Regions from separate parts of the Planomonospora sp. ID91781 genome, predicted to be linked through region 2. Evidence: predicted binding sites of a transcription regulator. Region 2 holds the regulator's gene; each other region holds the start of a gene.
The links. The regulator LexA, encoded in region 2, represses DNA repair genes until DNA is damaged. The targets are predictions, from matches to a motif close to TCGAACANNTGTTCGA.

Region 1 (10,452 bases), 820 kb from region 2:
CCCGGATGAGCGACCCCGACATGATCGACGGCATCATCGAGGCCGTCTCGATCCCCGTCATGGCCAAGGCCCGCATCGGCCACTTCGTCGAGGCCCAGGTCCTGCAGTCGCTGGGCGTCGACTACATCGACGAGTCCGAGGTGCTCACCCCCGCCGACTACGCCAACCACATCGACAAGTGGCAGTTCACCGTGCCCTTCGTCTGCGGCGCGACCAACCTCGGCGAGGCGCTGCGCCGCATCACCGAGGGCGCGGCCATGATCCGCTCCAAGGGCGAGGCCGGCACCGGCGACGTCTCCAACGCCGTCACCCACATGCGCACGATCCGCGGCGAGCTCAGGCGGCTCTCCTCCCTGCCCGAGGACGAGCTCTACGTCGCGGCCAAGGAGCTGCAGGCTCCTTACGAACTGGTGGCCGAGGTCGCCAGGACCGGCAAGCTGCCCGTCGTGCTGTTCACCGCGGGCGGCATCGCCACCCCCGCCGACGCCGCGATGATGATGCAGCTCGGCGCCGAGGGCGTGTTCGTCGGCTCGGGCATCTTCAAGTCCGGCAACCCGGCCCAGCGCGCCGCCGCCATCGTCAAGGCCACCACGTTCCACGACGACCCGGACGTCGTCGCCAAGGTCTCCCGCGGCCTGGGCGAGGCCATGGTCGGCATCAACGTCGACGACATCCCGGTCCCGCACCGCCTGGCCGAGCGCGGCTGGTAGTCCGTTCCGGCAAAAGGCTCCGTCAAGGGCGGCATCCGTGAAGGGTGCCGCCTTTTTCGTGATCTGAGGAGTTCCCCCTTTTGCCGTGGTCCTCCGCGAGGCGGCCCGGGCCCGCGCCCGCCCGTCCCGGCAGGATCCCCCCATGTCCCAGTTGAGCCGACGATCCTTCCTCGTCACGGGCCTCGCCGCCGGCGCCTCGGCCGGCCTGCGAGCCGCCGCGCACGCCGGTCCGGGGCCGGGCCCCGCCGGGGCGTCCGCGGGCTCGAGGGAGCTGCGCTCCGACCCCTTCACCCTCGGGGTGGCCTCGGGGGACCCCGACTCCGGGGGCTTCGTGATCTGGACGCGGCTGGCGCCGCGGCCGCTGGCCGAGGACGGCGCGGGCGGCATGCCCGCCCGGCCCTTCACCGTGCACTGGCAGGTCTACGGCGACGAGGCGGGCCGCCGGCTCCTGCGGCACGGGGTGGCCACGGCGCGCCCCGAACTGGGCCACAGCGTGCACGTCGAACTCGACCGGCTGGCCCCGGGCCGCGACTACTGGTACCGCTTCAGGACCGGCTCCCACCTCTCGCCGACGGGCCGGGCCAGGACCGCCCCGCACCCGCTGTCGTACGGCCCGGGCCTGGCGATGGCCTTCGCCTCCTGCGCGCAGTACGAGCACGGCCACTTCACCGCCTACCGGCGCCTGGCCGAGGACCGCCCCGACCTCGTCCTGCACCTGGGTGACTACCTGTACGAGTACCGGCGCGACACCTACACCGCCCCGGGCGGCAACGTCCGCCACCACGAGGGGCCGGAGACCGAGACCCTGGCGGGCTACCGGCAGCGGCACGCCCAGTACAAGACCGACCCCGACCTGCAGGCGGCGCACGCCGCGGCGCCCTGGCTGGTCGTCTGGGACGACCACGAGCTGGACAACAACTGGGCCGGCGAGGTGCCGGAGAAACCGGAGGTCCCGCAACCGGGCTTCCCCGCCCGCCGGGAGGCCGCCTTCCGGGCCTACTACGAGAACATGCCGCTGCGCCGCCGGTCGGTCCCGCGCGGCGTCGACATGCAGCTCTACCGGCGGATCCGCTGGGGGCGGCTGGCCGTCTTCCACCTGCTCGACACCCGGCAGTACCGCAGCGACCAGGGGTGCGGCGACGGCTACCGCGACTGCCCGGAGGCCGCCGACCCGGCCCGCTCGATCACCGGGGACGAGCAGGAGCGCTGGCTGCTGGAGGGCTTCCGCCGGTCGCGGGCGCGGTGGGACGTCATCGGCCAGCAGGTCTTCTTCGCCCAGCGCGACAGCGACGCCGGACCCGCGAAGATCACCAACCAGGACGCCTGGGACGGCTACGTGGCCTCCCGGCGGCGGATCACCCAAGGGTGGGTGGACGCCGGGGTGCGCAACCCGGTCGTGCTCACCGGGGACGTGCACGCCCACTGGGCGAGCGACCTCAAACTCGACTACGACGACCCGGCGGCCCGCACGGTCGGCTCCGAGCTGGCCGTCTCCTCGATCAGCTCGGGTGGCGACGGCCGGGACGCCGACCCGGCCGCCCACCCGTTCCTGTCGATCAACCCCCATCTGAGGTTCCACAACGACCAGCGCGGCTACGTGCTCACCCGGATCGAGCGGGAGTCGCTCACCGCGGACTTCAAGGTCGTGCCCCGCGTCACCCGGGCGGGCGCGGCGGTGCACACCAGGGCGACGTTCGTGATCGAGGACGGTATCCCGGGGCTCCGGCGGACCTACCTGCGCCCGCTCGACCCCTCGGCGGCCAGGACGCCGGAGACCGATCTGATCCGGGAGACCGTGGACCGGGAGACCCTGCGCCCCTGACGCCCGCCCGGCCCCCGCACCGGGAACCGCGCCGCCGGACCCGGCCGGGCGGGCCCGGCGGCGCATCGCACGGGCGCGCCCGTGCGGGCGGGCGCATCACGCGGCACATCGGACGGCGCATCGGACGGCACATCGGACGGCAGCGGTTACGCTCGTAGAGCGAACCAGACGAGCCGGACGAAAGGATGCCTGTGCCCACGATCGGTGTGCTCGCCCTCCAAGGAGACGTGCGCGAGCACGTGCACGCGCTGGAGGAGGCGGGTGCGAAGGCGGTGACCGTACGGCGCCCCGGTGAGCTGGAGACCGTCGACGCGCTGGTCGTCCCCGGGGGAGAGTCCACGACCATGTGGAAGCTCGCGGTCACGTTCGACATGCTCGAGCCCGTCCGGGCGCGCATCGCGGGCGGCATGCCCGTCTACGGGTCCTGCGCCGGGATGATCATGCTGGCCGACCGGATCGAGGACGGCGCCGCAGGCCAGCAGACCTTCGGCGGCATCGACATGACCGTCCGCCGCAACGCCTTCGGCCGCCAGGTCGACTCCTTCGAGGCCGACCTCGACTTCGCCGGCCGCGGCCCGCTGCGCGCGGTGTTCATCCGCGCGCCCTGGGTCGAATCCGTCGGTTCCTCGGTGGAGGTGCTGGCCCGGGCCGAACCTGGGGATAGGATCGTCGCGGTCCGCCAGGGGCCGCTGCTCGCCACGTCCTTCCATCCGGAGCTGACCGGGGACGCCGGCGTGCATTCGTACTTTGCTGAAATGGTGAGGGAGTTCTAGGCGATGTCCGGCCACTCCAAATGGGCGACGACGAAGCACAAGAAGGCCGCGCTTGACTCCAAGCGGGGCAAGCTGTTCGCCAAGCTCATCAAGAACATCGAGGTCGCCGCCCGGACCGGTGGTCCCGACCCGGACGGCAACCCGACGCTGTACGACGCCATCACCAAGGCGCGCAAGAGCTCCGTCCCGATCGACAACATCGAGCGCGCGCGCAAGCGCGGCGGCGGCCTGGAGGCGGGCGGCGCCGACTGGCAGACCATCATGTACGAGGGCTACGCCCCCGGCGGCGTCGCGGTGCTGATCGAGTGCCTCACCGACAACCGCAACCGCGCCGCCTCCGAGGTCAGGGTCGCGCTGACCCGCAACGGCGGCTCCCTGGCCGACCCCGGCTCGGTGTCCTACATGTTCAACCGCAAGGGCGTCGTGATCGTCCCCAAGGGCGGGCTGTCGGAGGACGACGTGCTGACGGCGGTCCTCGACGCGGGCGCCGAGGAGGTCAACGACCTGGGCGACAGCTACGAGGTCGTCTCCGAGGCCGGTGACCTCGTCCCGGTGCGCAAGGCCCTGCAGGACGCCGGGATCGACTACGACTCGGCGGAGTCGAGCTTCATGCCGACGATGAACGTCGCGCTGGACGAGGAGGGCGCGCGCAAGGTCTTCCGGCTGATCGACGCGCTCGAGGACAGCGACGACGTGCAGAACGTGTGGGCCAACTTCGACGTCTCCGACGAGGTCATGGAGAAACTCGAGGCCTGACCGCCCGGCGCCCCTCCGCTCTCCGGAGGGGCGCTCTCCGTTTCCGACGCTCTTCCTGTGTTCTGCGAGGTTTGCCCCCGGCTGTACGGGTACTCCGGCTGGACCATGGTGAACTCGGATCTGGTCTTCGCACTGGCGGGCGTCGGCGCCCTGCTGGCGGCCGTGCTTCCGCGCGTGCTCCGGCGGCGTCCCTTCTCGCTGCCGCTGGCGTGCCTGGTGGGCGGGGTGCTCCTCTACCTCCTCCCGCTCGACCTGCCCGACCCCGATCCGGTGGCGCACCGGGCCTTCGTCGAGCACACCACCGAGACCTGCGTGATCATCTCGCTGATGGGCGCGGGGCTGGCGATCAACCGGCCCTTCGGGTGGCGCAGGTGGGGGTCCACCTGGCGGCTGCTGGCCTGGACGATGCCGCTGAGCGTGGCGGCGGTCGCGCTGGTCCTGCACGGGCTGCTGGACTGGCCGTGGGCCGCGGCCCTCCTGCTCGGCGCGGTGCTCTCGCCGACCGACCCGGTGCTCGCCTCCGACGTGCAGGTCGGCGAGCCGGTCGACTCGGAGAAGGCCGACGACGAGGTGCGCTTCACCCTCACCTCCGAGGCCGGCCTCAACGACGGGCTGGCCTTCCCGTTCGTCTACGCCGCGATCTCCCTGGCCCTCGCCGGGGGAGGCGCCGGGTGGGCCGGCGAGTGGGTCCTGGTCGACGTGCTCTACAAGGGCGCGGTGGGCGCGGCGGGCGGTCTGGCGGCCGGCACGCTGCTCGGCCGCCTGTTCTTCCGCGCCAAGGTGTCGGACCTGCGGCTGGCCGAGCACCGGGACGGCTTCGTCGCGCTGGCCGCGACGTTCCTGGCGTACGGCGTCACCGAACTGGCGGGCGGGTACGGCTTCATCGCGGTGTTCGTGACCGCCTGCACGATCAGGGCCGCCGAGCGCACCCACGGTTACAACGGCGTCCTGCACGGGTTCATCGAGCAGGTCGAGCGGCTGCTCACCGCCTGGCTGATCCTGCTGCTCGGCGGGTTCGTCGCGACCGGGGGCCTGTCCGCGCTCACCTGGCAGGGGGCGGTGGCCGGGCTGGCGCTGCTGCTGGTGGTCCGGCCGCTGACCGGCTGGCTGGCCGGGCTGCGGGGCCGGGCGGGGCCGCGCGAGGGCGGCGTGATCGCTTTCTTCGGCATCCGGGGCATCGGCTCGCTGTACTACCTCGCCTACGCGCTCGGGCACGCCGACTTCGGCGTGCCCGCAGAGGAGCTGTGGGCGGTGGTGGCCTTCACCGTGCTGGTCTCGCTGGTGCTGCACGGCGTCACGGCGACGCCGGTGATGGCCCGGCTGGACCGGCTGCGGGAGAGGGCGGCCGAGGGCGACGAGAAGGAGGCCGCGGCCCAGCACCTGTGAGCGGTCCTGCGCCGGGTCCCCGCAGACCGGTAACGGAGTGGTGACCGGCCCGGGAACGGGGCGGCGGCCGGTCCCGGCCCGCGGATCCCCGATGGGGCGGGGCCCTTACCACGGGCTCCGTGCGCGGGGCGCGGCCAGGCGGTAGAGTCGGGCACCGAACAGGTGTTCGGCGGGTGGGAGGAGTGTCGGTGCGTCTGCCCGAGCTGCGGGTGATGGGGGTCGATCCGGGACTGACCCGGTGCGGGCTCGGGGCCGTGGAGGGGCGTCCCGGCGCGCCGCTGAACCTGGTGAAGGTCGGGGTCGTGCGCACGGCGGCCGACGAGGAGATCGGCGCCCGCCTGGTGGCCGTCGAGGCCGGCATCGAGCAGTGGCTCGACGAGCTGGAGCCGGACGCCGTGGCCGTGGAGCGGGTCTTCGCCCAGCACAACCTCCGGACCGTGATGGGCACGGCGCAGGCCTCGGCCGTCGCGATCCTGTGCGCCTCGCGGCGGGGCATCCCCGTGGCGCTGCACACCCCGTCGGAGGTCAAGGCCGCCATCACCGGCAGCGGCACGGCCGGCAAGCAGCAGGTCGGCACCATGGTGACCAGGCTGCTGCGGCTCGACGCGATGCCCAAGCCCGCCGACGCCGCCGACGCCCTCGCCCTCGCCATCTGCCACGTCTGGCGGGGCGGCGCGCAGAGCCGCCTGGCCGAGGCGCTGGCCAGGACGCAGACCGGCCCCGGCACGACCGCGGCGGCCTATTTCCGCGGCCGGGGCCGCGCCGGACACTCGAGAGGAACCGCGAAGTGATCGCCTCGGTGCGGGGCCGGGTGGCCTCGCTCGCGCATGACAGGGCCGTGGTCGAGGTCGGCGGCGTGGGCGTGCTGGTGCACTGCACCCCGGGCACGCTCGCGACGCTGCGGGTGGGGGAGGAGGCCGCCCTGGCCACCTCGCTGGTGGTCCGCGAGGACTCCCTCACGCTGTTCGGCTTCGCCGACGACGACGAGCGCGGCGTCTTCGAGATGCTGCAGGCCGCGAGCGGCGTCGGCCCCAAGGTGGCGCTGGCCATGCTGGCGGTGCACACGCCCAACGCGCTCAGGGTGGCCGTGGCCGCGGCCGACGTCAAGGCGCTGACCCGGGTGCCGGGCGTGGGCCCCAAGGGCGCCCAGCGGATCATCGTCGACCTCAAGGACAAGCTGGGCACCCCGGAGGAGGCCGTCAGCGCCGCCCTCAACGGCCACGCCGCCGCGCCGGCCTGGCGCGACCAGGTCCACTCGGGGCTGATCGGGCTGGGATACTCCGCCAAGGACGCCGACGAGGCGGTCGCCGTGGTGAGCCCGCAGGCCGACGCCGACGTGGCCGCGGGCCGCGTCCCCCAGGTCGCGGCGTTGCTGAAGGCGGCGCTGCGCGCCCTGAGTGTGCGATGAGCGAGGGTGGTCCGACGTGAGTTCCGACCGGGATCTGGTGTCGCCGGAGGCCGAGGGCGACGAGCGGCTGATCGAGGCCGCGCTGCGGCCCAAGCGGCTGGACGAGTTCATCGGCCAGGCGCGGGTGCGCGAGCAGCTCTCGCTGGTGCTGCACAGTGCGCTGCGCCGCGGGCGGGCGCCCGACCACGTGCTGATGAGCGGCTCGCCGGGGCTCGGCAAGACGACCCTCTCGATGATCATCGCGACCGAGCTGGGGGTGCCGCTCCGCATCACCTCCGGACCGGCGCTGGAGCGGGCGGGCGACCTGGCGGCGATCCTCTCGACGCTGTCGGAGGGCGAGGTCCTGTTCATCGACGAGATCCACCGGATGGCCCGCCCGGCGGAGGAGATGCTCTACCTCGCGATGGAGGACTTCCGGGTCGACATCGTGGTGGGCAAGGGGCCGGGCGCCACCGCGATCCCGCTGGAGATCGCGCCCTTCACCCTGGTCGGGGCCACCACCCGGGCCGGGCTGCTGCCCGCGCCGCTGCGCGACCGGTTCGGCTTCGTCGCGCACATGGACTTCTACGAGGCCGCAGAGCTGGAGCAGGTGCTGCACCGCTCGTCGCGGCTGCTCGGACTGGAGCTGCCGGAGGACGCGGCGCGCGAGATCGCGGGGCGTTCGCGGGGCACGCCCCGCATCGCCAACCGGCTGCTGCGCCGGGTGCGCGACTTCGCCGAGGTCCGCGCCGAAGGAGTGATCACCCGGGAGGTCGCCGCGGCCGCGCTGAACCTCTACGAGGTCGACGCCGAAGGACTCGACCGGCTGGACCGGGCGGTGCTGGACGTGCTGCTGCGCAGGTTCGGCGGGGGCCCGGTCGGGCTGTCCACCCTGGCGGTCGCGGTGGGGGAGGAGCCGGAGACGGTCGAGGTGGTCGCCGAGCCGTTCCTGGTACGGCAGGGCCTGCTGGCCCGCACCCCCCGCGGCCGGGTGGCGACGGCCGCGGCCTGGCACCACCTGGGGCTGATCCCGCCGCCGGACGCGTTCGGAGCCTGAGCCGCCTGCCGCGCGGGCGGGCCGTGCCGTCCGCGCGGGACGCGGCGCGGCCGCTCCCGGCCGCGCCGGATGCGGAGCCCGCGGAAGAGCAGGCGGAGCCGCGGCGTTGTTCTCCAGTGGCGAGGTCGTCCGCTCCCGGTGATGGAGCCGTACGGAGTTGATCACGGATCGATGACAAGGGTCTCGAAACGGGAACTTCCCCGTGTACCGGATCGTGACCTCGTTGCCGCGCTTCTAACAGCTCGCCTAAACTCCGTGGCTTGGCTGGCTGTGTAGGCTGACGTGCTGAGCGGCGTGGCCGTATACGGACGTCCGGCGCCAGGCCGGTCATTCTCAAGTGGAGGAGCGGCCCCATGGGCGACTACTCAAGCCTCATCATGATCGCTCTGATGGTCGTGGTGTTCTACTTCCTGCTCATCCGCCCGCAGCGCAAGCGGCAGCAGGAGCAGGTCCAGATGCAGAACTCCCTGACGCCGGGGACGCGGGTCATGACCACGACCGGTCTGTTCGCGACCGTCGTGGGCATCGACGCGGACGACGTGATCCTGGAGATCGCGCCCGGCGTCGAGACCCGCTGGGTCAAGGCCGCCATCGGACGTGTGCTGACCCCGGTGGACGACGCCGAGGGCGTCAAGGACGACGTCGCGGTCGACGACGGCGACGTGGTGGAGACCGCCGAGCAGCAGGGTGACAACCAGGACTCGACCCCCAAGAAGTCCTGAGCAGAGCTCACCGCCAACATCCCCTATAGCCGAAAGAACTGACGACCAGTGGCCCGACCGACCAGCGGCCAGAGCAGACCGGGACGCATGCTCCTGCTGCTTCTGGCGATCATTCTCGCCATGGGCGGGGTGATGTTCCTCAACAGGGCGTACACCCCCGAATACGGCCTCGACCTCGCCGGCGGCACGACAGTGACGCTGTCGCCCATCACGCCGAACGGCGGCGCTCCCTCCGAGGAGAGCCTGAATCTGGCCGTGAACATCATCCGCGACCGGGTGAACGGCAGCGGCATCTCCGACGCCGAGGTGGCCAGCGCCGGCGACAACATCGTCATCTCCGTTCCGGGCGCAGGCCAGGAGGAGGTCGTCAAGCTGGTCGGCACGACCGCCGAGCTGAGGTTCCGCCAGGTGCTGGCGATCGCGGCCGGGTCGCCCCAGCCCCCGGGTGAGATGTCCACCCAGGCGCCGACGCCGACCCCGGCCCCGTCGGGCTCGCCCACGGCCACGGGCAAGAGCACGCCGAAGCCGTCGGTGACCGCCGAGCCGAGCCCGAGCGGCTCCCCCGCGGGGCGCGGCCTGTCGGAGGCGCTGACCAACCCGAGCCCGGCCGCCACCCCCGCCGCCTCGGCCGCGCCGGAGAAGGCCGAGCCGACCGGCAAGGCGACCGGCTCCGCGAAGGGCGAGGCGACCCCGTCGGCCGCCCCGTCGGCCGCGCCGAGCGGGAGCGCCGCTCCCGAGGACCCGCTGGCGGGCGTCGACACCGCCGGCATCGACCCGGCGGTGCTCAAGCAGTTCCAGGAGCTCGACTGCTCCAAGAAGGACAAGGGCCAGGGCGCCCAGGACGACCCGAACAAGCAGTTCGTCGCCTGCGACCAGGACGGCAGCGCCAAGTACGTGCTGGAGAAGGCGGCCGTGACCGGCACCGCCATCGACAGCGCCACCTCGGGCGTGGAGCCGAGCACCGGCGAGTGGCTCGTCCAGCTCTCCTTCAAGGGCTCGGGGCCGGACCAGTGGTCCAAGGTCACCACCACCGCCTTCAACTCCGAGGCCCCGCGCAACCAGGTCGCCATGGTCCTGGACGGCGTGGTCATCTCCGCGCCGGTCATCCAGGAGCCCATCACCGGCGGCCGCGCGCAGATCTCCGGCAGCTTCACCCAGGTGACCGCCACCGAGCTGGCCAACCAGCTCAAGTACGGCGCGCTGCCGCTGAAGTTCGAGAAGAGCTCGATCGAGGAGGTCTCCTCCACCCTCGGCGCCGACCAGCTGCGCGGCGGCCTCATCGCCGGCGCGATCGGCCTCGGCCTCGTGGTGGTCTACTCGATGATCTACTACCGCGGACTGGGCGCCGTCTCGGTGCTGAGCCTCGTGGTCGCGTCGGTGCTGACCTACCAGTCGGTGGTGCTGCTCGGCCACTTCGCGGGCTTCCGCCTCTCGCTCCCGCACATCATCGGCCTGATCGTCTCGATCGGCATCACCGCGGACTCGTTCATCGTCTACTTCGAACGGATCCGCGACGAGATGAAGGAGGGCCGGCGCAGCCTGCGCTCGGCCGTCGAGGTCGCCTGGGTCCGCGCCCGGCGCACGATCCTGATCGCCGACGCCGTCATGTTCATCGCCGCCGTGGTGCTGTACTTCCTGGCGGTCGGCGGCGTGGCCGGGTTCGCGTTCGCGATGGGCCTGACCACCCTCATCGACATCGTCGTGGTGTTCATGTTCACCAAGCCGTTCGTCGCCATGCTGGCGCGCCTCAAGTTCTTCGCCAAGGGCCACCCGCTCTCCGGCCTGGACGCCGAGCGCATGAGCATCGGACCGTCCGCCGGCTCCACCACCGTTCCGCAG
Region 2 (10,452 bases):
GTCTCGATGAACTCCTCGATGTCGGGGTGGTCGACGTCGAGGACGACCATCTTGGCCGCCCGGCGGGTGGCGCCGCCGGACTTGATGGTGCCGGCGGAGGCGTCCGCGCCGCGCATGAAGGAGACCGGGCCGCTGGCCGTGCCGCCGCTGGAGAGCAGCTCCTTGGAGGAGCGGATCCGGGAGAGGTTCACGCCGGAGCCCGAACCGCCCTTGAAGATCACGCCCTCTTCCTTGTACCAGTCGAGGATGGACTCCATCTGGTCGTCCACGGCCAGGATGAAGCAGGCGCTGACCTGCTGCGGCGAGGCGGTGCCGACGTTGAACCAGACCGGCGAGTTGAAGCTGAAGACCTGGTTGACCAGGGCGTGCTTGAGCTCGTGGTCGAAGATCTCGGCGTCCTCGTCGGTGGCGAAGTAGCCCTCCTCGACGCCGGTCCTGGTGTAGACCCCCACCACGCGGTCGACGAGCTGCTTGAGGCTCCACTCGCGCTGCGGGGTGCCGACGGCGCCCCGGAAGTACTTGGTGGTGACGATGTTGGCCGCGTTGACCGACCAGGAGGCGGGGAACTCCACGCCGCGCTGCTCGAAGTTGACCGAGCCGTCGCGCCAGTTGGTCATGACGACGTCGCGGCGCTCCCAGGCCACCTCGTCGTACGGGTGCACGCCGGGCGTGGTGAAGATGCGCTTCATCTTCAGCCCCTTGCGCGGGCGCTTACCCCCGCGCGCCGCCGTGCCGCTGACCGTCTCCGTCATGACTTTCCCCCTTCCGGGACTCCGAACGGAGCCCGCGAGTCGGACCACATCGATGCGCCGCCTCATGTCCCCCGGCGCCCGGGGATCGAATTCTTCAGTCCTGCGGGGCGGAGCGGTCCGCCCGCAGCTGCCTGATCTCGGCCTCGAAGTCGGCCAGCGTCTCGAACCCCCGGTAGACGGAGGCGAAGCGGAGGTAGGCGACCTCGTCCAGCTCGCGGAGCGGACCCAGGATCGCCAGCCCGACCTCGTGGGCGGGGATCTCGGCGGATCCGGTCGCCCGGATGCTCTCCTCGACCCGCTGGCCCAGCTGCGCCAGGGAGTCCTCGCTGACGGGCCGTCCCTGGCACGCCCGCCGGACCCCGGCGATCACCTTCTCCCGGAAGAACGGCTCCGTCACCCCGCTGCGCTTGCTCACCATCAGCAGGACCGTCTCCTGCGTGGTGAACCTGCGCCCGCACTGCGGGCACGTGCGCCTGCGGCGGATGGCCCCGCCGTCCTCCGTGGAGCGGCTGTCGATGACCCGCGTGTCAGGATGACGGCAGAACGGACAGTGCACGTGCGTCGCCTCCCTGACCGGCTCACCTGCCCCACACGCCCCGTGTCATGCCATGCGGAATGCCCGCACCCGTTCACCCGCGAAGGTGAAGTGCGGTAACAGAAACACAACTTATGGTGAAACGGGGCGGGTGGTGCCACAAGATGTTGTGGTGCAACCGTAGAAGTGCGCGACGATGAACGCAAGTTGATCGGAGTGTCCCGAGTGAAGGCGCTGATCAGGGGTGCCACCCGGGCGTGTCGCCGCCGCCCCGCCCTCCGGGCCGCCCGCCCGGGCACACCGGAGTCCCGCACGCGCAGCGACCGGCCGGGCACGGCCCGGCACGGATCCGGCGCACGGCGCCACGGGCGGGACACGGCCCGGCGTGCTCCCGTACCAGGTCACGGAGCGGGTGCGGTCCACCACCGGATCTCCGCCGCGCGGGCCCGCGGACGGGCGCGGCCGGACACCTGACCCGCACCAGGTCGCGGAGCGGGTGCGGTCCACCACCGGATCTCCGCTGCGCGGACCCGGGAAGCCCCGCCTCCCCTGCACGGACCCGCGGGAGCCCCGCGGCCTCCGTCCCCTCCGAGCAGGGATGAGGTCCGCGGTCGGCTGGACAGGGATCTAGACGGGGACGAGGTGCGCGATCGCCCAGAGGACGACGAGTGCGGCCAGGAGCAGCGCGGCCACGGCCGCGCCCCTGCCCCGGCGGGTGAGCCGGAGAGGCCTCGCGGCGGGGCGGCGGACCCCTCTGCGCGCCACCGCCGCCGCCTCCGGTCCGGATCCGGGCCTCCGGCGCGCCCGGCCGCCCGAGGCCGGCCGCGGTCGCCCCCCGCCCGTCGAGGTCGGCCGCGGACGGCCTTCACCCGCACTCCCAGGTCGCCCCTCACCCGCCGCCCGCGAGCGCGACCGGCCGCCGTCCGCCGCCCGGAGATGCGCCCTGCCGCCCTCGATCAGCCGCAGCTGCGGCCGGGGCTGCCCCGACGCCCGTCCCGCGGTCTGCCCCGACGCCCGCCCCCGCCGGGACCGCCCCGTCCGCGTGGTCGCCTCCATGGCCCTCCCATCGCCCCGGCCTGGCCGAACACAGGTCGAAGAAAGATCGGTGTATCGAACACGGTGTCGATCGAACTCCCGTACGATGTTGTACACCACGCCGTCGCCGATTTCGAGGAAGACTCGAACAATTGTTTGAAGATGATCTTCGACGGCGGTACGGTCGCTGTGTGCGACATGAGGAATACAGACCGGGAGGCGAGGAGATCGCATGAGCGAGCACAAAGAGAACGGCGCGGCCGTCAGTGACCTGGCGGTGCGCAGGCGTGACTCCCTCGGCCTCACCCCCAGGCAGCGCAGGATCCTCGAGGTCATCCGTGATTCGGTGCAGCAGCGGGGATACCCCCCGTCGATGCGCGAGATCGGCGAGGCGGTGCAGCTCACCAGCACCTCCAGTGTCTCCCACCAGCTGACGGCGTTGCAGCGCAAGGGTTATCTGCGGCGCGACCCGCACCGCCCCCGGGCGCTTGAGGTCCGTCTGCCCGGCGAGCCCGTGCTCTGGGTGGACCCCGACGCGGGCACCGACGAGGCGCCCGTCAACCGTCCGACGGCCTCCTACGTCCCCCTGGTCGGCCGGATCGCCGCCGGTGGCCCCATCCTCGCCGAGGAGAGCATCGAGGACGTCTTCGCCCTGCCCAAGCAGCTCGTCGGCGAGGGCACGCTCTTCCTGCTCCAGGTGGCCGGGGACTCGATGATCGACGCTGCCATCGCCAACGGCGACTGGGTCGTCGTGCGCCAGCAGCCGGTCGCCGACAGCGGCGACATCGTCGCGGCGATGATCGACGGCGAGGCCACGGTCAAGACCTTCAAGCGCAAGGACGGCCACGTCTGGCTGGTCCCGCACAACCCCAACTACGACCCGATCCCGGGCGACGAGGCGACCGTCCTCGGCAAGGTCGTGGCAGTCCTCCGCAAGCTCTGAGTCACAGGCTCCGCCCGGTGAAGGCCGTGTGGCCGCACGGCCGGGGCCGCCGGGCCCGTCCGGCCCGCGCATCCCGGGCCTCGATCTCCGCGTCGCTCACCGCCCCGGCCTAGGCTGGGGCGGTGAGCGACATATCCGGTCTGAACGATCTGACGTTGGAAAGCCTGATCACCCGTGACGGGGCGAAGTGGTCCCTCGCCGAGCCCGGGGTGATCCCCGCCTGGGTCGCGGACATGGACTTCCCGGTCGCCCCCGCCGTACGGGAGGCCCTGGCCCGCCGGGTCCACGGCGACCTCGGCTACCCCGCCTGGCTCGACCAGCTCGGAGACGGCCCGCTGGCGGAGGTCTTCGCCGTGCGGATGGAGCAGCGGCACGGCTGGCGCGCCGACCCGGCGCACGTGCGCTCCTTCACCGACATCAACCAGGCCCTCCAGGTCGTCCTGCACGTCGCCACCCGGCCCGGCGACGCGGTGGCGCTGCACGTCCCGACCTACCCGCCCTTCCTGGAGACGCTCGCCGAGATGGGCCGGCCGCTGCTCCCGATCCCGATGGAGCCCGCGGGCGACTCCTGGGGCTTCGATGCCGACGCCCTGGCCGCCCGCCTCGCCGAGGGCCGCTGCCGGGTGCTGCTGCTGGTCAACCCGCAGAACCCGACCGGGCGCTCGTTCACCCGCGAGGAGCTGACGGTCCTCGCCGAGCTGGCCGAACGCCACGATCTGCTCGTCGTCTCCGACGAGATCCACGCCGACCTGACCCACGCCCCGTCCGCGCACGTCCCCTTCGCCACCCTGCTGCCGGAGCGGACCGTCACGCTGACCTCCGCCACCAAGGCGTTCAACCTGGGCGGCATCCGCTGCTCCGTGGCGCACTTCGGGCCGCCCGCCCTGCGCGCCGCCATGGCCGCCCAGCCCAGGCACATGTACGGCGCGGCGCACGTGTTCGGGGTCGACGCGACCGTCGCGGCCTGGACGCACGGGGACGGCTGGCTCCAGGAGGTCAGGGCGGTGCTCGCCCGCAACCGGAGCCTGGTCGCGGGAGGGCTTCCCGAGGGCGTGCGCTATCGGGTTCCCGATGCCACCTACCTGGCGTGGCTGGACTTCACGGAGCTGGCCCTGGGCGAGGACCCCGCCGGGTTCCTGAAGCGCGAGGCACGGGTGATGCTCAGCCAGGGGCCGCCGTTCGGTCCCGGCGGCGAGGGCTTCGCCCGGCTGAACTTCGCCACCTCGGGCCCGGTCCTCTCGGAGATCCTGGACCGGATCTCCCAGGCCGTGAAGTCCCGGTCGTGACGCCGACCGGCCGCTGACCGCGCCTCGGTCGTGCCGGGGACCCCTGCGCCGGGCCCGCCGGGGCAAGGACGTCGTGGGACCGGGCCGCTCCGGGACAGCGGTCCGGATGCCGCCCCGGGCGGGCATCCGCGAGGCGGGCGGCGCCGGGGCCTCGGCAGTGAGCGCCGGAGCGATGCGAGCACCGCGAGAAGGGGGCGGGCTCCCCTCGGGGACCCGCCCCTCCGGTCACCGTCAGGGGACGATGTTGACCAGTTTCGGCGCGCGGACGATGACCTTGCGCGGCGCACCGGACAGGAAGCCCTGCACCTTCTCCGAGGCCAGGGCCAGGGCCCGCAGGTCGTCCTCGGAGATCTCCGGGGAGACCTCCAGCCGGTCGCGGACCTTCCCCGCGACCTGCACGACGCAGGTGACGGACTCCTCGACCAGCAGGCCGGCCTCGGCGACCGGCCAGCCCGCCCGGGCGACCGAGGCCTGGTGGCCCAGGCGCTCCCAGCCCTCCTCGGCGGTGTACGGGGCGACCAGCGACAGCATGACGGCCAGCGCCTCGGCGGCCTCCCGGACCGCCGGGTCGGCGGCGCCGGGGCCGGAGTCGATGGCCTTGCGGGCCGCGCTCGTCAGCTCCATCATGCGGGCCACCGCGACGTTGAAGCGGTGGGTCTCGACCAGCTTGGTGACCTCGTCGACGGTCCGGTGCACGATCCTGCGCAGTTCCAGGTCGCCGGTGGTGAAGTCCGCGCCCGGGGCGGAGGCCGCGCCGGCGTCGGTCATCACCCGGAAGGCGCGGGCCAGGAACTTCTGCGACGCGGCGGGCGAGACGTCGGCCCAGTCGATGTCGTCCTCGGGCGGACCGGCGAAGATCATGGTCAGCCGGACGGCGTCCACGCCGAAGGCGTCGATCTGCTGGCCCAGGTCCACTCCGTTGCCCAGCGACTTGGACATCGCCTTGCCCTGGTTGATCACCTGGCCCTGGTTGAGCAGGCGGGTGAAGGGCTCGGTGAAGTCGACCATGCCCATGTCGTGCAGGACCTTGGTGAAGAACCGGGAGTACAGCAGGTGCAGGATCGCGTGCTCCACCCCGCCGACGTACTGGTCGATCGGGCCCCACTGGCGGACCTTCTCCACGTCGAACGGGCCGCCCTCGTAGTCCGGGTCCACGTAGCGCAGGTAGTACCACGAGGAGTCGACGAAGGTGTCCATCGTGTCGGTGTCCCGCCGGGCGGGGCCGCCGCACTTGGGACAGGCCACCTCGACCCAGTCCGCGGCCGAGGCCAGCGGGGAGACGCCCTTGGGCGCCAGGGCCTCGCCGCGCAGGTCGGGCAGGGTGACCGGGAGCTGCTCGTCCGGGACGGGGACCTCGCCGCAGTCGACGCAGTGGATGATCGGGATCGGGCAGCCCCAGAAGCGCTGGCGGGACAGCAGCCAGTCGCGCAGCCGGAAGTTGACCGTGGCCTTGCCCGTGCCCCGCTCGCTGAGGATCTCGATGATCCTGCGGATCGCGGAGGTCTTGTCCAGGCCGTCCAGGGGGCCGGAGTTGACCATCTCGCCGTCGCCGGAGGTCGCCACCCCCGTCTCCCCGGGGTCGGCCATGCCCGTGTGGACCACCACCCGGACCGGCAGGTCGAAGGCGCGGGCGAAGTCCAGGTCGCGCTGGTCGTGCGCGGGCACGGCCATGATGGCGCCGTGGCCGTAGTCGGACAGCACGTAGTCGGCCGCCCAGACCGGCATGCGCTCGCCGTTCACCGGGTTGATCGCGTAGCGGCCCAGGAAGACGCCGGTCTTCTCCTTGTCGGTGGAGAGCCGGTCGATGTCCGACAGCTTGGCCACCTCGGCCCGGTAGGCCTCGAAGGCCGCCCGCTGCCCGTCGGAGACGATCTCCTCGGCCAGCGGGGCGTCCGGGGCGACCACGAAGAAGGTCGCGCCGTACAGGGTGTCGGGACGGGTGGTGTAGACGGTGACCGGCTCGTCGCGGCCCTCGATCACGAAGTCGACGTCGGCGCCCTCGGAGCGGCCGATCCAGTTGCGCTGCATGCTCAGCACGCGCTCGGGCCAGCCGCCCTCCAGCTGCGTCATGTCCTCCAGCAGCCGGTCGGCGTATTCAGTGATCTTGAAGTACCACTGGGTCAGCTCGCGGCGGACCACCTCGGCGCCGCAGCGCTCGCACCTGCCGCCGACGACCTGCTCGTTGGCCAGCACCGTCTGGTCGTTCGGGCACCAGTTGACCAGACCGCCCTTGCGGTAGGCCAGCCCGCGCTCGAAGAAGCGCAGGAACAGCCACTGGGTCCACCGGTAGTAGGAGGCGTCGCTGGTGTGCAGCCGGGTCGACCAGTCGAAGGAGACCCCGTAGCGCTTGAACGAGGCGGCCTGGGTCTCGATGTTGGCGTAGGTCCACTCTGCGGGGTGGGCGTTGCGCTTGATCGCGGCGTTCTCCGCGGGCAGGCCGAAGGAGTCCCAGCCGACGGGGTGCAGGACGTTGTAGCCCTTCTGGACCCAGTAGCGCGCGACGACGTCGCCGATGCCGAACGCCTCGGCGTGGCCCATGTGCAGGTCACCGGAGGGGTAGGAGAACATGTCGAGCATGTAGCGCTTCTCGCGGGTGTCGGCGGGGTCGCCGGAGGCCCGGAAGGGGTCCAGCTCCTCCCACCGCCGTCCCCACTTGACCTGCAGGGCCTGCGGGTCGTAGTGCTGCTCTTCGCGTCGCATGTCGGCTCGCTCGCTCACGTTTCTTCCCTCGGTGTACGTCTGCGCAGATGATCTGGACCCATCCGGCCCCAATAGAAAAACCCTCCGCTCACGCGAAGGGCAGCCGCATCGGTGAGGCGTGGAGCGCACCCCGTCGATCCTGCGCCTGTCGCGGCGGGCCGTACGGCCTCGCGCGGCGAGATCTGCGGGGCGCCCCCTAGCGCCGGGAGAGCCGATGCGGCCTGGTAAGCAGCAGGGCCGCGGCACGCATAGTGCAAGCCTAGCGCAGTTCGCAATCCTCCTTCATGACCGGGAACGACGTGCCCGATCACGGCAAAACCAAGACACCGGAACCACCAGGTCAGCACAATGGGGACGGCCACGCATCCGGGGTGATCGAGACACTATGGGGATAGATCCGTTGTGACCTCGCCCGTCCCGGCCGTTTACCCTTTTCACCGTGGCGCACTCAGCAGAGCCGGGGCAGGGCCCGGATCCCATGGAGGCGGGCCTGCCTCTGCAGGACCCTCCAACCGATCCCACCGGCCTCCAGTTCAGGGAAGCGTTCCCCCGTTTTCCTGCGAATCCCCCTGCCCCGCATGAGACCATGCCCAATACCCATAATTCGGGCACCCGTGCGGGAGGTAAGGAATCCATGGCCTCGGATCATTCCAGCCGGCCTCAGCAGTCTCCGGCATGGCAGGAAGCACCCGAGACCCCGTCGGCGCGGGCGGACGACCCGCCCGGCACCGGTCCCCGGCTCCCGCTCCCCCAGGACGGGCCGCCCGGAGGCGCCGCCCGGCCGGCCCCGGTCCCCGGCAACCGCTCGTGGCAGCAGATGTTCGGCACGGACGCCTCCGCCCCTCAGGACGGCGTCCGGCAGTCCGCCCCGTCCCGCGAGGACGCCGTCGCGCGCCCGTCCGCCCCGGCCCCCGCGGAGAACGGCGGGTGGGGCGTGCCCTCCTCCGAGCGGCCGGGCTCCGCCTTCACCCCGGCCTGGGCCGACTCCCGGTCCGACCCGACGCCTCCGCACGGCACGGACTCCCGGCCCGGCTGGAACCCTCCCTCCGCAGGACCCGGCCCGTCCCCTGCCGCCGACCCCTTCGCCCGGCCCGACCCGTTCGCCTCCGCCGACCCCTTCGCCCGGCCTGACCCGTTCGCCTCCGCCGACCCCTTCGCCCGGCCTGACCCGTTCGCCTCCGCCGACCCCTTCGCCCGGACCGCCGCTTTCGGCGCGCCGGCCGGTGGTTCCGCTCCCGTGGGCGATCCGGTCCGGCCCGGCCAGACCGGACCGGGCGGGCACCCGGATCAGCCGCGACCCGGCGACCCTGGGCAGATCACGCAGCCCGGGCAGCTCCCGCAGCCGGGAGGACCCGGGCAGCGACCGGGAGGGCCCGGCCAGGCGGGGCACGCGGGCCAGACGGGGCAGAACGGGCAGGGCCCCGCGCAGGACCGGGCGGGCGGGCACCTGAGCCGGGACCCCTCCGATCCGAACCGGCCGTTCGTCACCGCCGGTCAGATCAGCGGGCCGAAGACCCCGCCGCCGGAGCGGCAGCAGGAGCTGTGGAACACCGTCTTCGGCGACAACTACCAGGCCATGGGCGAGGAGGAGGACCTCGCCGGGAACGGCAGGCCCGTCTGGGTCTTCGCCCTCGCCGGATCCGCGGTGATCGCGCTGGTCGGCGCGGTGCTCTGGGCCTTCCTGGCCGGCCCGCTGGCCGCCACCGACGACGGCAGCGCCGTCGCCGCGACCAAGCCCTCCGCCACCCCCAAGCCGAGCACCGCCCCGAAGAAGGTCCCCCGCCTGCCGAGGTTCCAGGGCGAAGCCTCACCGGTCGCCGGCACCCTCACCGACGCCAGGGCCGCACTGACCCTCCCCCGGCTCGGTGCCCCGTGGCGGCTGGACACGCGCCCGACCGTGCCCACGACGTACGGCTTCAGCACGCGGCAGTACGTCCCTGCCGGGCAGGACTCGGCGGGCAGGTCCCAGTTCGCGCAGGTGATGTCGGGTCCGCTCTCTCCCCGACTGAAGAGCCGCTACACCTCGCCGGAGAACCTCGCCCCGGTGATCAACGCGGTCACGCTCGCCGCTCGCAGGAAGTTCTTCCCCGAGGGCAACAGCGCCCGCAAGACGGCCCAGCAGACGCTGTCGGTCGGCGGCCTGCCGGCGCAGCTCGCCGCCTACGAGATCACCTCGGACGGGTCGGTGACCACCGTGGTCGTGGCGGCCGTGAGCACCGGGGCCGACCTGCCCTCGATCGTCTACATGTCGGTGCCGGACGCCCAGAAGGAGCTGCTGCCCGACGTCAACACCGTCTTCAAGGCGATCAGGACGACCGCGGGCTAGGACGCGGACGGGCCGCCCGTCCTAGAAGTCGCACCGCATGTGCTTGATGCCGTTGATGAAGCTGGAGTAGAGCCGCTGGGGGCTGCCTCCCTCGATGTGCGGGACCCGGCGGAGGAGTTCGCGGAACATCACCGTGATCTCCCGCCGGGCGAGGTGAGCCCCCAGGCAGAAGTGCGGCCCGGGCCCGCCGAAGCCCACGTGCGGCCCCTCGGTCCGCAGGATGTCGAAGCGGAGCGGGTCGGTGAAGACCGACTCGTCCCGGTTGGCCGACCAGTAGTAGAGGACGACCTTCTCCCCCTTCCGGTAGAGGGTGCCGTTCATCTCGTGGTCGCGGGTGACCTTGCGGCGCATGAAGTTCACCGGGGAGGCCAGCCGTACGATCTCCTCGACCGCGCCGGGGGCGTGGCCGTCGACGTCGGTCAGCCAGAGCGCGCGCTGGTCGGGGTTGCGGGTGAGCAGGCGCAGGCCGTAGGAGATGGCGTTGCGGGTGGTCTCGTTGCCCGCCACCACCAGCAGGATGAAGAACGAGCCCAGTTCCTGGCCGGTGAGCCGCTCCCCGTCGATGTTCGCGTTCACCAGGGCGGAGGTCAGGTCGCCCGTGGGGTGCTCGGTCCGGTACGCGGCGAGGTCCTGGACGAGCCGGTCGAGCTCCATGCCCGCGGTCAGCAGGTGCTCGGCGGCGGTGGCCGGATCGCCCCCGCCGTATTCGGGGTCGAAGCCGCCGAGGATCCGGTTGGAGCGGTCGAAGACGAAGCCGTAGTCCCGCTCCGGGATGCCCATCATGTCGCAGATGATCTTCAACGGCAGCCGGGCGGCCACCTCGGTGACGAAGTCGCAGCCCGGTCCCTTGTCGAGCAGGTCGTCGACGATCCTCG
Region 3 (10,452 bases), on a different contig from region 2:
GACCGCCTCCTTGACGGTGTCCTCGTCCACCCCGCGGTGCCGGAGCTCCGAGGCCAGCGCGCGCCGGGCCAGCCCCCGCCCGGTGTGGCGCGAGCTCACCCACGCCGCCGCGAACGCCTCGTCGTCGATGAGGCCGACCTCGGAGAACCTCTCCAGCACGGCCTCGGCCGCGTCCTCGGGGACCTCGCGTTTGCGCAGGGCCTCCGCGAGCTGCGCCCGGGTGCGCGGCGCCATGGTCAGCAGGCGCAGGCAGATCGCCCGCGCCACCGCCTGCGGATCCGCCGGAGGCCCCTGACCCGCCGGAGAGCCCTCGGCGGGGCCGTCGGGGAGGAACCCTCCGCCTTCGTCCCGGACCCCGCTCCCCCCGCCGCCCTCCGGCACGCCGCGCCGCCTCCGGCCGCCGCGCCGGCCCGTCCGGGCGGGACCGGGCTCGGGCCGGTCAGGCCAGGCTCCCCAGTCCCCCGGTCCGGTCTCACCGGCCGGACCGGGGTCAGGTCCCGTCACCGATCGCCTCCAGTGTGGCGGCCCCGGTCTTCAGACCGGGGTCCTTGACCATCCCTCGGCCCGGATCAGGCGTCACCGGGCTTGGCCGCGGCGGCCGCCTTGGAGCCCCGGCCGGAGGCGGCGGGAGCCGCGGGGGCGGCGGGCGGCGGGGTGGCGGGGGCGTCCACCCGCGGGCCGACGCCGAGCTTCTCCTTGATCTTCTTCTCGATCTCGTTCGCCGTGTCGGGGTGGTTGCGCAGGAAGTTGCGGGCGTTCTCCTTGCCCTGACCGAGCTGGTCGCCCTCGTAGGTGTACCAGGCGCCGGACTTGCGGACGAAGCCGTGCTCGACGCCCATGTCGATCAGGCCGCCCTCACGGGAGATGCCGACGCCGTACAGGATGTCGAAGTCGGCCACCCGGAAGGGCGGGGCCATCTTGTTCTTGACGACCTTCACCCGGGTGCGGTTGCCGACCGCCTCGGTGCCGTCCTTCAGCGTCTCGATGCGGCGGATGTCGAGACGGACCGAGGCGTAGAACTTCAGCGCCTTTCCACCGGTCGTGGTCTCGGGCGAGCCGAACATGACGCCGATCTTCTCGCGGAGCTGGTTGATGAAGATCGCGGTGGTGCCGGTGCTGTTGAGCGCGCCGGCGACCTTGCGCAGGGCCTGCGACATCAGGCGGGCCTGGAGGCCGACGTGGCTGTCGCCCATCTCGCCCTCGATCTCGGCCTTCGGCACCAGGGCCGCGACCGAGTCGATGACCAGCAGGTCGACGGCGCCCGAACGGATCAGCATGTCGGCGATCTCCAGCGCCTGCTCACCGGTGTCGGGCTGGGAGACGAGCAGCGCGTCGGTGTCGACGCCCAGCTTCTTGGCGTATTCCGGGTCGAGGGCGTGCTCGGCGTCGATGAACGCGGCGATGCCGCCCGCGCGCTGGGCGTTGGCCACCGCGTGCAGCGCGACGGTGGTCTTACCGGAGGACTCCGGGCCGTAGATCTCGACGATGCGACCGCGCGGGAGCCCGCCGATGCCGAGGGCGACGTCGAGGGAGATGGACCCGGTCGGGATCACTTCGATGGGTGCGCGGGTCTCGTCGCCGAGACGCATGACGGAGCCCTTGCCGAACTGCCGCTCGATCTGAGCGAGCGCGGTCTCGAGCGCCTTCTCGCGGTCGTTAGCTGCCACTGGGAGCCCCCTGGAGGGTTGTGGGTCGGATCGGTGTTGCCAGAAAGCTACGGGGTGCCACCGACATTTTCCGGAGAGCACGCCACTAGGGCTGACCCGTCCAATATAGCCGAACGGCTGTTCGATCGAGGATCAACCGCGTCACCCGTGCCACCGGGTCGCGATCCCCCGCCGCGCGGCCGTCCGCTCCCCCCGGTGACGTTCCCGGGCATCCCGTCAGACCTGTTGCGACCCGGCCGACCTGGGGGAATCCTGGAGGGGAACCGGGCCGGAAGGTGCTCCGCCTGACGGATGCGTTCAGCCGGCGGCGCCCGGCCCGCCTCGGGTCCCTGGCCGCGGAGCCTCCCGGGCGGGGCCCGGTCGGCCGCATGCTCGGAGGCGGTGATCCCGTGCCGCGGGTGCGGACGGGGACGTGCCGTCGCCCTACCGCAGCCGGGAGTCGACGCTCACCACTCCGCAGACCGCGTGCCAGACCTCCTTGGCCGCGATGCCGTCGGCCAGCGCCTGGGTCACCGTCCGGCCGCCCAGCTCCGCGATGACGTAGTCGCGGGCCCACGACTCGGCGTAGGGATCGCCGAAGTGCAGCTTCATCCGGTTCCAGAAATCCGACAGGCGCATCCCTCCAGTATGGGTCCCCGGGGGACGTGACCGGGCTGCGACGGGATCCGCCCTCAGATGATCCGCTCTCGGATCCCTCGGACGATGCGCCCTCAGATGACGTGGGAGCCGTACATCTCGCCGAGGGGGTCGGCGAGCAGCTCCAGGCGCGTCCCGTCGGGGTCGCGGAAGTAGATCGAGGCGCCGCTCTCTATCTGGTGCGGCACGCCCGCGGCCTCCAGCCTGCCCCGCAGCCGCTCCCAGGTCGACGGGTCGACCGAGATCGCGATGTGGTGGAGGCCGCCGAGGACCTCGGCGTAGGGGGCGAGGTCCAGGCCGGGGAAGTCGAAGAAGGCCAGCAGGTTGCCGTTGCCGACGTCGAAGAAGAAGTGGTTGGAACCCCGGTAGTCGCGGTTCTCGAATATCTCGGTGAGGGGGAACTCCAGCAGGTCCTGGTAGAAGGCGATCGTCCGCTCGACGTCGGAGCAGATCAGGGCGAAGTGGTGCAGCCCCCGGGCGCTGCTGGGCGGGCGGTGCGCCCGCAGGTGCTCGGCCCTGATCCGCTCGCGCGCCGTCTCGATGGCCGGATAGTCGATGCTCATCGCCTGACCCATCATCTCCGTGTGCCGGTTGCCCGCGTGCCGTGTCTGAGCTATCTCTCCGTGCCGGGAGTGACTCAACCTTTCCGGACCGTCATGCCACCGTCACTCCCGCCCGTCACTCCGGGCCGTCCCGTCCCGGCGGATCCCGGCCGTCACACCGCGCGGGCCGCCGCCCGTCCGGCCCCGCGCCCGTCCGCCCGTCGCGCCGCAGGCCGTCGCGCCGCAGGCCGTCATTCCGTCACTCCATGGTGGCGACGATCTCCTGCACGATCTCCATGGACGTTCCCGGGTGCAGGAACGCGAACCGGGCGACGGTCTCGCCCTCCCAGCCGGTCGGGGTGACGAAGCCGATCTGCCCGGCCAGCAGCCGCTCGGACCACTCGTGGTAGTCCCGCGCGGTCCACCCGGTCCGGCGGAACAGCACCGCCGACAGCTCCGGTTCGCGGATCAGCTCCAGGTACGGGGTCCCGCCGACCAGCCGCGCGGTCTCGCGGGCCAGGGACAGGCCCTTCTCGACGGCCTCGGTGTAGGCGTCCGTGCCGTTGACGGCCAGGGAGAACCAGAGCGGCAGGCCCCGGGCGCGGCGCGTCAGGTGGTAGGCGTAGTCGGTCGGGTTCCACTCGTCGCCCCCGGTGTGCAGGACGTCGAGGTAGGAGGCGTCCTGGGTGTGCACGGCGCGGGCCAGGCGGGGCTCGCGGTAGAGCAGCGCCGCGCAGTCGAAGGGCGCGAACAGCCACTTGTGCGGGTCCACGACGAAGGAGTCGGCGTGCTCGATCCCGGCGTAGCGGTGGCGGACGGAGGGGGCGAACAGGCCCGCGCCGCCGTACGCGCCGTCCACGTGGAACCAGAGGCCGCGCTCGCGGGCGACCTCGGCGACCCCGGCGAGGTCGTCGATGATCCCGGCGTTGGTGGTGCCGGAGGTGGCGACCACGGCCATCACGTCCGACGGGTCGGGATCGGCGGCCAGAACGGCGCGCAGGGCGTCGCCGGTCAGGCGGTGGTCGAGGGAGGGGACGACGAGGGCGTCCACGTCGATGATGCGCAGGGTGTTGGAGATCGAGGAGTGCGCCTGGTCGCTGACGGCGACGCGCAGGCGTCCTCCGGGACGGGTGCGCCGGGCGGTGTCGCGGGCCACGACGAGGGCGGAGAGGTTGCCCGCCGAGCCGCCGGAGACGAAGCAGCCGCCCGCTCCGGCGGGCATCCCGGCCCGGTCCGCGAGCAGGCGCAGGACCTGGTTCTCCGCGGCGATCGCGCCGGAGGCCTCCAGCCAGGAGATGCCCTGCAGCGAGGCACAGGAGACGACCATGTCGAACAGGAGCGCGGCCTTGGTCGGCGCGGCCGGGATGAAGGACAGGAAGCGCGGGCTGTCGGCGGAGATGACCGCCGGGGCCAGCTGCGTGGCGTAGACGTCCAGGACCTTCTCGGGGTCGGTGCCCGCGGCGGTGATGATCCCGTCCAGCGCCGCGTCGAGCTTGTCCTTGATCCCGGGATGGTCGAGGGGGACGGGATCGAGGGAGAGCCGGTCCCTCATGTAGTCGAAGACCAGGTTCGTCAGGCGCTCGTCGTAGCTGTGCACCCGAGAAGTATGGAGACAAAACAGTTAAAACAACCAATAGCCATTATGGACACCGCAACAGGGGTTTTTCTCCGTCTCGTACGGTTGCCGGGCGGCGCCGGTTCTGTCGGTGCCGCCCGGCAGTATGGAAACGTGACCGGATCAGCGCTCGACCACTTCACCCAGGTGACCAGGGAATGGTTCGCCGGGGCCTTCGCCGCGCCGACCGCCGCCCAGCAGGGGGCGTGGGAGTCGATCGCCCGGGGGGACAACACGCTGGTGGTCGCGCCGACCGGGTCCGGCAAGACCCTGGCCGCGTTCCTGTGGTCCCTCGACCGCCTGGCCGCCGAGCGCACGGCGGGCCCGCGCGCGCAGGCCCCGGCCGATCCGCAGGCCCCGGCGGGCCCTCGGGCCGCGATCGGCGCGGAGACCCCGGCCGCCGCTCGGGACGCCGCAGCCGGGGGGACGGCGGCTGATACGGCCGGGCGGCGGCGCTCCCGGGCGAAGGCCGGTGGCGCGAAGGGCGCGGCGGAGGACGGGGCTCCCCCGCGGTGCCGGGTGCTCTACGTCTCGCCGCTCAAGGCCCTGGCGGTGGACGTCGAGCGCAACCTGCGCGCGCCGCTGGCCGGGCTCGAGCAGACCGCCCGGCGGCTCGGCCTGCCGGTGCCGGAGATCTCGGTGGCGATCCGGTCCGGCGACACCTCCGCCGAGGAGCGCCGCAGGTTCGCGGCCAGGCCCTCCGACATCCTCATCACCACCCCGGAGTCGCTGTTCCTGCTGCTGACGAGCCAGGCCCGCGAGGCGCTGCGCGGTGTGGAGACCGTCATCGTCGACGAGGTCCACGCGGTGGCGGCCACCAAACGCGGCGCGCACCTGGCCCTCAGCCTGGAGCGGCTCGACGCCCTGCTCCGGCGCCCCGCGCAGCGCATCGGCCTGTCGGCCACCGTGCGCCCGGTGAGCGAGGTGGCCGCGTTCCTCGGCGGGCCCCGCCCCGCGACCGTGGTGCAGCCGCCTTCGGAGAAGGTCGTCGAGGTCGAGGTCGTCGTCCCGGTCGAGGACATGACCGAGCTCGACACCGCGCCCCGGCCGGGCGCCGGCGACGACGCGTGGCCGGAGCGGCCGCCGGCCCGGCGGACGATCTGGCCGCACGTCGAGGAGCGGCTCCTCGATCTGATCGGCGGTCACCGTTCGACGATCGTGTTCGCCAACTCCCGCCGGCTCGCCGAACGGCTCTGCGCCCGTCTCAACGAGCTGGCCGCCGAGCGGTCCGCCGCCGGGAGCGACACCTCCCCCGCCCCGGTCTCCACCCCGGCCGAGATGATGGCCCAGGCGGGGGCGGGCGCGGGAGCGCCGCCGGAGATCGTGCGGGCCCACCACGGCTCGGTGTCGAAGGAGGAGCGCGCCCAGATCGAGGAGGCGCTCAAGTCCGGGCGGCTGCCCGCCGTGGTGGCGACCTCCAGCCTGGAACTCGGCATCGACATGGGCTCGGTCGACCTGGTCGCGTGCGTGGAGGCGCCGCCGAGCGTGGCGAGCGGCCTGCAGCGCATCGGCCGGGCCGGGCACCAGGTGGGCGCGGTCTCACGCGGGGTGATCTTCCCCAAATACCGCGGCGACCTGGTCCAGACGGCCGTGGTGGCCGAGCGGATGAAGCGGGGCGAGATCGAGGAGCTGCGCTACCCGCGCAACCCGCTCGACGTGCTCGCCCAGCAGATCGTCGCGATGACCGCGCTGGAGGAGTGGACCGTCGACGAGCTGGAGGCGGTGGTCCGCCGCGCCGCGCCGTACCGGACGCTGCCCCGCAGCGCGCTGGAGGCGACGCTCGACATGCTCGCCGGGCGCTACCCCAGCGAGGAGTTCGCCGAGCTGCGCCCGCGCGTCGTCTGGGACCGGGTCACCGGCGTCCTGCAGGGGCGGCCCGGCTCCCAGCGGCTGGCCGTCACCAGCGGCGGCACGATCCCCGACCGGGGCCTGTACGGCGTGTTCCTCGTCGGGGAGAAGGCCTCCCGGGTGGGCGAGCTGGACGAGGAGATGGTCTACGAGTCCCGGGCGGGTGACGTCTTCGTGCTGGGTGCGACCTCCTGGCGGATCGAGGACATCACGGCCGACCGGGTGCTGGTCTCCCCCGCCCCCGGGCAGCCCGGCAAGCTGCCCTTCTGGCACGGCGACACCCCGGGCCGCCCGGCCGAGCTGGGCCGGGCGATCGGCGCCTTCCTGCGCGAGCTGTCCGCGGCGGACGCCGAGGCCGCGCCCGCCCGGGTCAGGGCGGCCGGCCTGGACGCCTTCGCCGCGGCCAACCTGCTGTCCTACCTGGCCGAGCAGCGCGAGGCCACCGGATACGTGCCGGACGACCGCACCCTCGTGGTCGAGCGGTTCCACGACGAGCTGGGCGACTGGCGCGTGGTGGTGCACTCGCCGTACGGCGCGCGGGTGCACGCCCCGTGGGCGCTGGCGATCGGGCGGCGGCTGCGCGAGCGATACGGAGTCGACGTGCAGGCCGTGCACTCCGACGACGGGATCGTGCTGCGCATCCCCGACACGCTCTCCGACCCGCCCTCGGACGTCGCGGTCTTCGACCCCGAGGAGATCGAGCGGATCGTCACCGAGGAGCTCGGCGGCTCGGCGCTGTTCGCCTCCCGGTTCCGCGAGTGCGCCGGGCGGTCCCTGCTGCTGCCGCGCCGCAGCCCGGGGAGGCGGACCCCGCTCTGGCAGCAGCGGCAGCGGGCCTCCCACCTGCTGGGCGTGGCCGGCCGCTACGGCTCGTTCCCGGTCGTGCTGGAGACCATGCGCGAGTGCCTGCAGGACGTGTTCGACGTGCCGGGGCTGGTCCGCCTCATGCGGGACGTCGCGGCACGGCGGGTGCGCCTGGTCGAGGTGGAGACGTCCCAGGCGTCGCCGTTCGCGGCGTCCCTGCTCTTCGACTACGTCGGCGCGTTCATGTACGAGGGGGACGCCCCGCTGGCCGAGCGCCGCGCGCAGGCGCTCGCGCTCGACACGAGCCTGCTGGCCGAGCTGCTCGGCCAGGCCGACCTGCGCGAGCTGCTCGACCCCGACGTGATCGCCGACACCGAGCGCGAGCTGGCCCGGCTGGACCGGCCGCTCCGCGACGCCGAGGACGTCGCCGACCTGCTCCGCTCCCACGGTCCCCTGCTCTCCGCCGACGTGAGCCTGCGCGGGGGCGACCCGGCCTGGCTGGACGGCCTGGAGGCGGCCCGGCGGGCGATCCGGGTGCGGGTGGCCGGGCAGGAGCAGTGGGCCGCGGTCGAGGACGCCGCCCGGCTGCGCGACGCGCTCGGCACGCCGCTCCCGGTGGGCCTGCCGCACGCCTTCCTGGAGCCGGTGGACGATCCGCTCGGCGACCTCCTGTCCCGGCACGCCCGCACGCGCGCGCCCTTCTCCGCCTCCGCCGCCGCGGCCAGGTTCGGGCTGGGCCCGGCCGTCGTCGCCGACGCGCTGCGCCGCCTGGCGGCCGCCGGCCGCGTGGTGAGCGGCGAGTTCCGGCCCGGCGGCCGGGGCGAGGAGTGGTGCGACGCGGGCGTGCTGCGCATGCTGCGCCGCAGGTCGCTGGCGCGGCTCCGCAAGGAGGTCGAGCCGGTTCCGCCGGAGGTCCTGGCCGCGTTCTCCCCCGCCTGGCACGGGATCACCGGCACCGCGCGCCGGGGCAGGCCGCCGGTCGACGCGCTGGTGGACGCCATAGAGCGGCTCCAGGGCGCGGCGGTGCCCGCCTCGGCGCTGGAGACGCTGGTCCTGCCCTCCCGGGTGCCGGGTTACGACCCTTCCCTGCTGGACGGGCTGACCTCCTCCGGCGAGGTGGTCTGGGCCGGGCAGGGCTCGCTGCCCGGCGGGGACGGCTGGGTCTCCCTCTACTTCGCCGACACCGCCCCGCTGCTGCTCCCCGCTCCCCTGGAGATCACCACGACCCCGCTGCACGAGGCGGTCCTGGAGGTCCTCGCCGGCGGGGGCGCGCTGTTCTTCCGCGAGCTGGCGGGCCGGACCGGCACCCTGTCCGGGGAGGTCCCCGACGACAGGGCCCTGGTGGCGGCGGTGTGGGACCTGGTGTGGGCGGGACGGGTCACCGGCGACACCCTGGCCCCGTTGCGGGCGGTGCTCGGCACCGGGCGGCCCGCGCACCGCCCGGCGGCCACCCGCAGGCGGCGGGCGGTGCTGCCCACCCGGAGCGGCCCGCCGACCGTGGGCGGGCGCTGGTGGCTGCTGCCCGCCCCGGCCGAGGACGCCACCCAGCGGGCGCACGCCCAGGCGGAGGTGCTGCTGGAACGGCACGGCGTGGTGACCCGGGGAGCGGTCGCGGCCGAGCGCCTGCCGGGCGGTTTCTCCGCGGTCTACCAGGTGCTGCGCGCGTTCGAGGAGAGCGGCCGGTGCCGCCGCGGCTACTTCGTCGAGGGCCTGGGCGGCGCCCAGTTCGCCCTGCCCGGGGCCGTCGACCGCATGCGCGCGGCCTCCGCCCCGCCGCCTCCGGCGCCCTGGGACGCGCCCGCGCCGCCGGGGACGACCGACCCGTGGAGCGTCCCCGGTCCGCCCGCCGACCGCGGGCGGGGAGCGGCCGGTCCGTGGGACGCCTCCGCCCCGCGCGGGCCCGGGCCCGTCCCGTGGGACGCCCCCTCCCGCCGCGACGGCGGTGACGGCGGCGGGCGGCGGGCCGTGGTGCTCGCCGCCGCCGACCCGGCCAACCCCTACGGCGCGGCGCTGCCGTGGCCCGCGCATCCGGGGGACGTGTCCCACAAGCCCGGGCGGAAGGCGGGCGCCCTGGTGGTGCTGGTCGACGGGCACCTGGTGCTCTACGTCGAGCGCGGCGGCAAGACCCTGCTGTCGTTCGCCGACGGCGACCGCGTCCGGCCCGCCGTCGACGCCCTGGCGCTGGCCGTACGGGACGGCGCGCTCGGCAGGCTCACGGTGGAGCGCGCCGACGGAGCCGCGATCAACGACTCCCCGCTGGCCGCCGCGCTGGAGGCCGCCGGATTCCACCCGACCCCCCGCGGGCTGCGCCTGCGTTCCTGAGTCCTGTCCCGTAGCTCGTGGAGGAGGATCCGCAAGGTTCCGCAGGACAGGCCTCAGGCGGAGGCGGCCGAGCGGCCGAGGAACCGGCGCAGGCCGTCCCGCACGCCGTCGGTGGGCACGGTGCCGGCGAAGCAGCCGGCCTCGACGGCCAGTCCTTCGTCGATCGGCAGGTTGACGCCGCGCGTGACCGCGCGCAGGCAGGCCGCCACGGCCGTCGGCGCATGCCGTACGATCCGGGCGGCCAGGTCCCGTGCGGCGTCGAGGAGGTCGTCGGCCGGTACGACGGCGTTGACCAGGCCGATGTCGGCGGCCCGCGCGGCGGGGATCGGGTCCCCGGTCAGGATCATCTCGAGGCCGCGCTTGCGGCCGACGTGGCGCGGCAGCCGCTGGGAGCCGCCGAACGGCGGGGGGAAGCCGAGGGCGATCTCCGGCTTGGCGAACGTCGCGTGCTCGGCGGCGATCGCGAGCGGGGCGGCCTCGGTGATCTCGCAGCCGCCGCCGTAGGCGAGACCGTTGACGGCGACGATCACAGGCTTCGGGAACTCCTCGATCCGCCGGGTCAGCGCGTGGCCCCGCCGGACCACCTCGCGCAGGGCACGCTCGGTCCCGCCCGCGATGCTCGCCGCGACGGACGGGATGTCCGCGCCCGCGCTGAACGCCCTGCGGCCGGCGCCGGTCACGATGACCGCGCGGGCCGAGTCGTCGGAGTCGATGCGGTCGAGTGCGGCGAGCAGCGCGTCGATCGTCGGGTAGTCGAGCGCGTTGAGTTTCCGCTCCCGATCGATGGTGATCGTGATCAGGTGGTCGTTCCGGTCGATGTGGACGGTCATGCCCGGCGCTCCGTTCGGTGAGGCGAGTCACACCGAGCCTAGGAGGCGTAATCTAGGACGATCCATTAATCGTCCTAGATACAAGGTCCGGCATGCGGCCACCTTCCTACCGGCGCATCGCCGACGAGCTCGCCGCGGCGATCCGCACCGGCGCGATCCCGGCGGGCGCCCGGCTCCCGACACACCGC

Region 1: ruvC (crossover junction endodeoxyribonuclease RuvC) is a predicted target of LexA. The motif match lies at 5,602-5,617, and genes of this name have one in related genera.
Region 3: recA (recombinase RecA) is a predicted target of LexA. The motif match lies at 1,777-1,792, and genes of this name have one in related genera.

The regions. Positions count from the first base shown of each region.
Region 1 is NZ_JABTEY010000002.1:1,317,464-1,327,915, reverse strand. Features, by position in the region: gene pdxS (pyridoxal 5'-phosphate synthase lyase subunit PdxS) at 1-710, shown strand, start outside; gene HS048_RS25245 (alkaline phosphatase) at 853-2,532, shown strand; gene pdxT (pyridoxal 5'-phosphate synthase glutaminase subunit PdxT) at 2,718-3,305, shown strand; gene HS048_RS25235 (YebC/PmpR family DNA-binding transcriptional regulator) at 3,309-4,061, shown strand; gene HS048_RS25230 (cation:proton antiporter) at 4,119-5,447, shown strand; gene ruvC (crossover junction endodeoxyribonuclease RuvC) at 5,651-6,238, shown strand; gene ruvA (Holliday junction branch migration protein RuvA) at 6,235-6,855, shown strand; gene ruvB (Holliday junction branch migration DNA helicase RuvB) at 6,872-7,891, shown strand; gene yajC (preprotein translocase subunit YajC) at 8,245-8,613, shown strand; gene secD (protein translocase subunit SecD) at 8,701-10,452, shown strand, end outside.
Region 2 is NZ_JABTEY010000002.1:2,135,066-2,145,517, forward strand. Features, by position in the region: gene HS048_RS28645 (vitamin B12-dependent ribonucleotide reductase) at 1-752, opposite strand, end outside; gene nrdR (transcriptional regulator NrdR) at 847-1,308, opposite strand; gene HS048_RS28655 (hypothetical protein) at 1,915-2,052, opposite strand; gene lexA (transcriptional repressor LexA) at 2,555-3,265, shown strand; gene HS048_RS28665 (aminotransferase class I/II-fold pyridoxal phosphate-dependent enzyme) at 3,388-4,551, shown strand; gene leuS (leucine--tRNA ligase) at 4,783-7,251, opposite strand; gene HS048_RS28675 (hypothetical protein) at 7,886-9,577, shown strand; gene HS048_RS28680 (cytochrome P450) at 9,599-10,452, opposite strand, start outside.
Region 3 is NZ_JABTEY010000001.1:2,770,175-2,780,626, reverse strand. Features, by position in the region: gene recX (recombination regulator RecX) at 1-504, opposite strand, end outside; gene recA (recombinase RecA) at 570-1,667, opposite strand; gene HS048_RS12615 (DUF3046 domain-containing protein) at 2,091-2,285, opposite strand; gene HS048_RS12610 (VOC family protein) at 2,378-2,866, opposite strand; gene HS048_RS12605 (aspartate aminotransferase family protein) at 3,105-4,442, opposite strand; gene HS048_RS12600 (ATP-dependent helicase) at 4,575-9,434, shown strand; gene HS048_RS12595 (enoyl-CoA hydratase-related protein) at 9,488-10,264, opposite strand; gene HS048_RS12590 (PLP-dependent aminotransferase family protein) at 10,357-10,452, shown strand, end outside.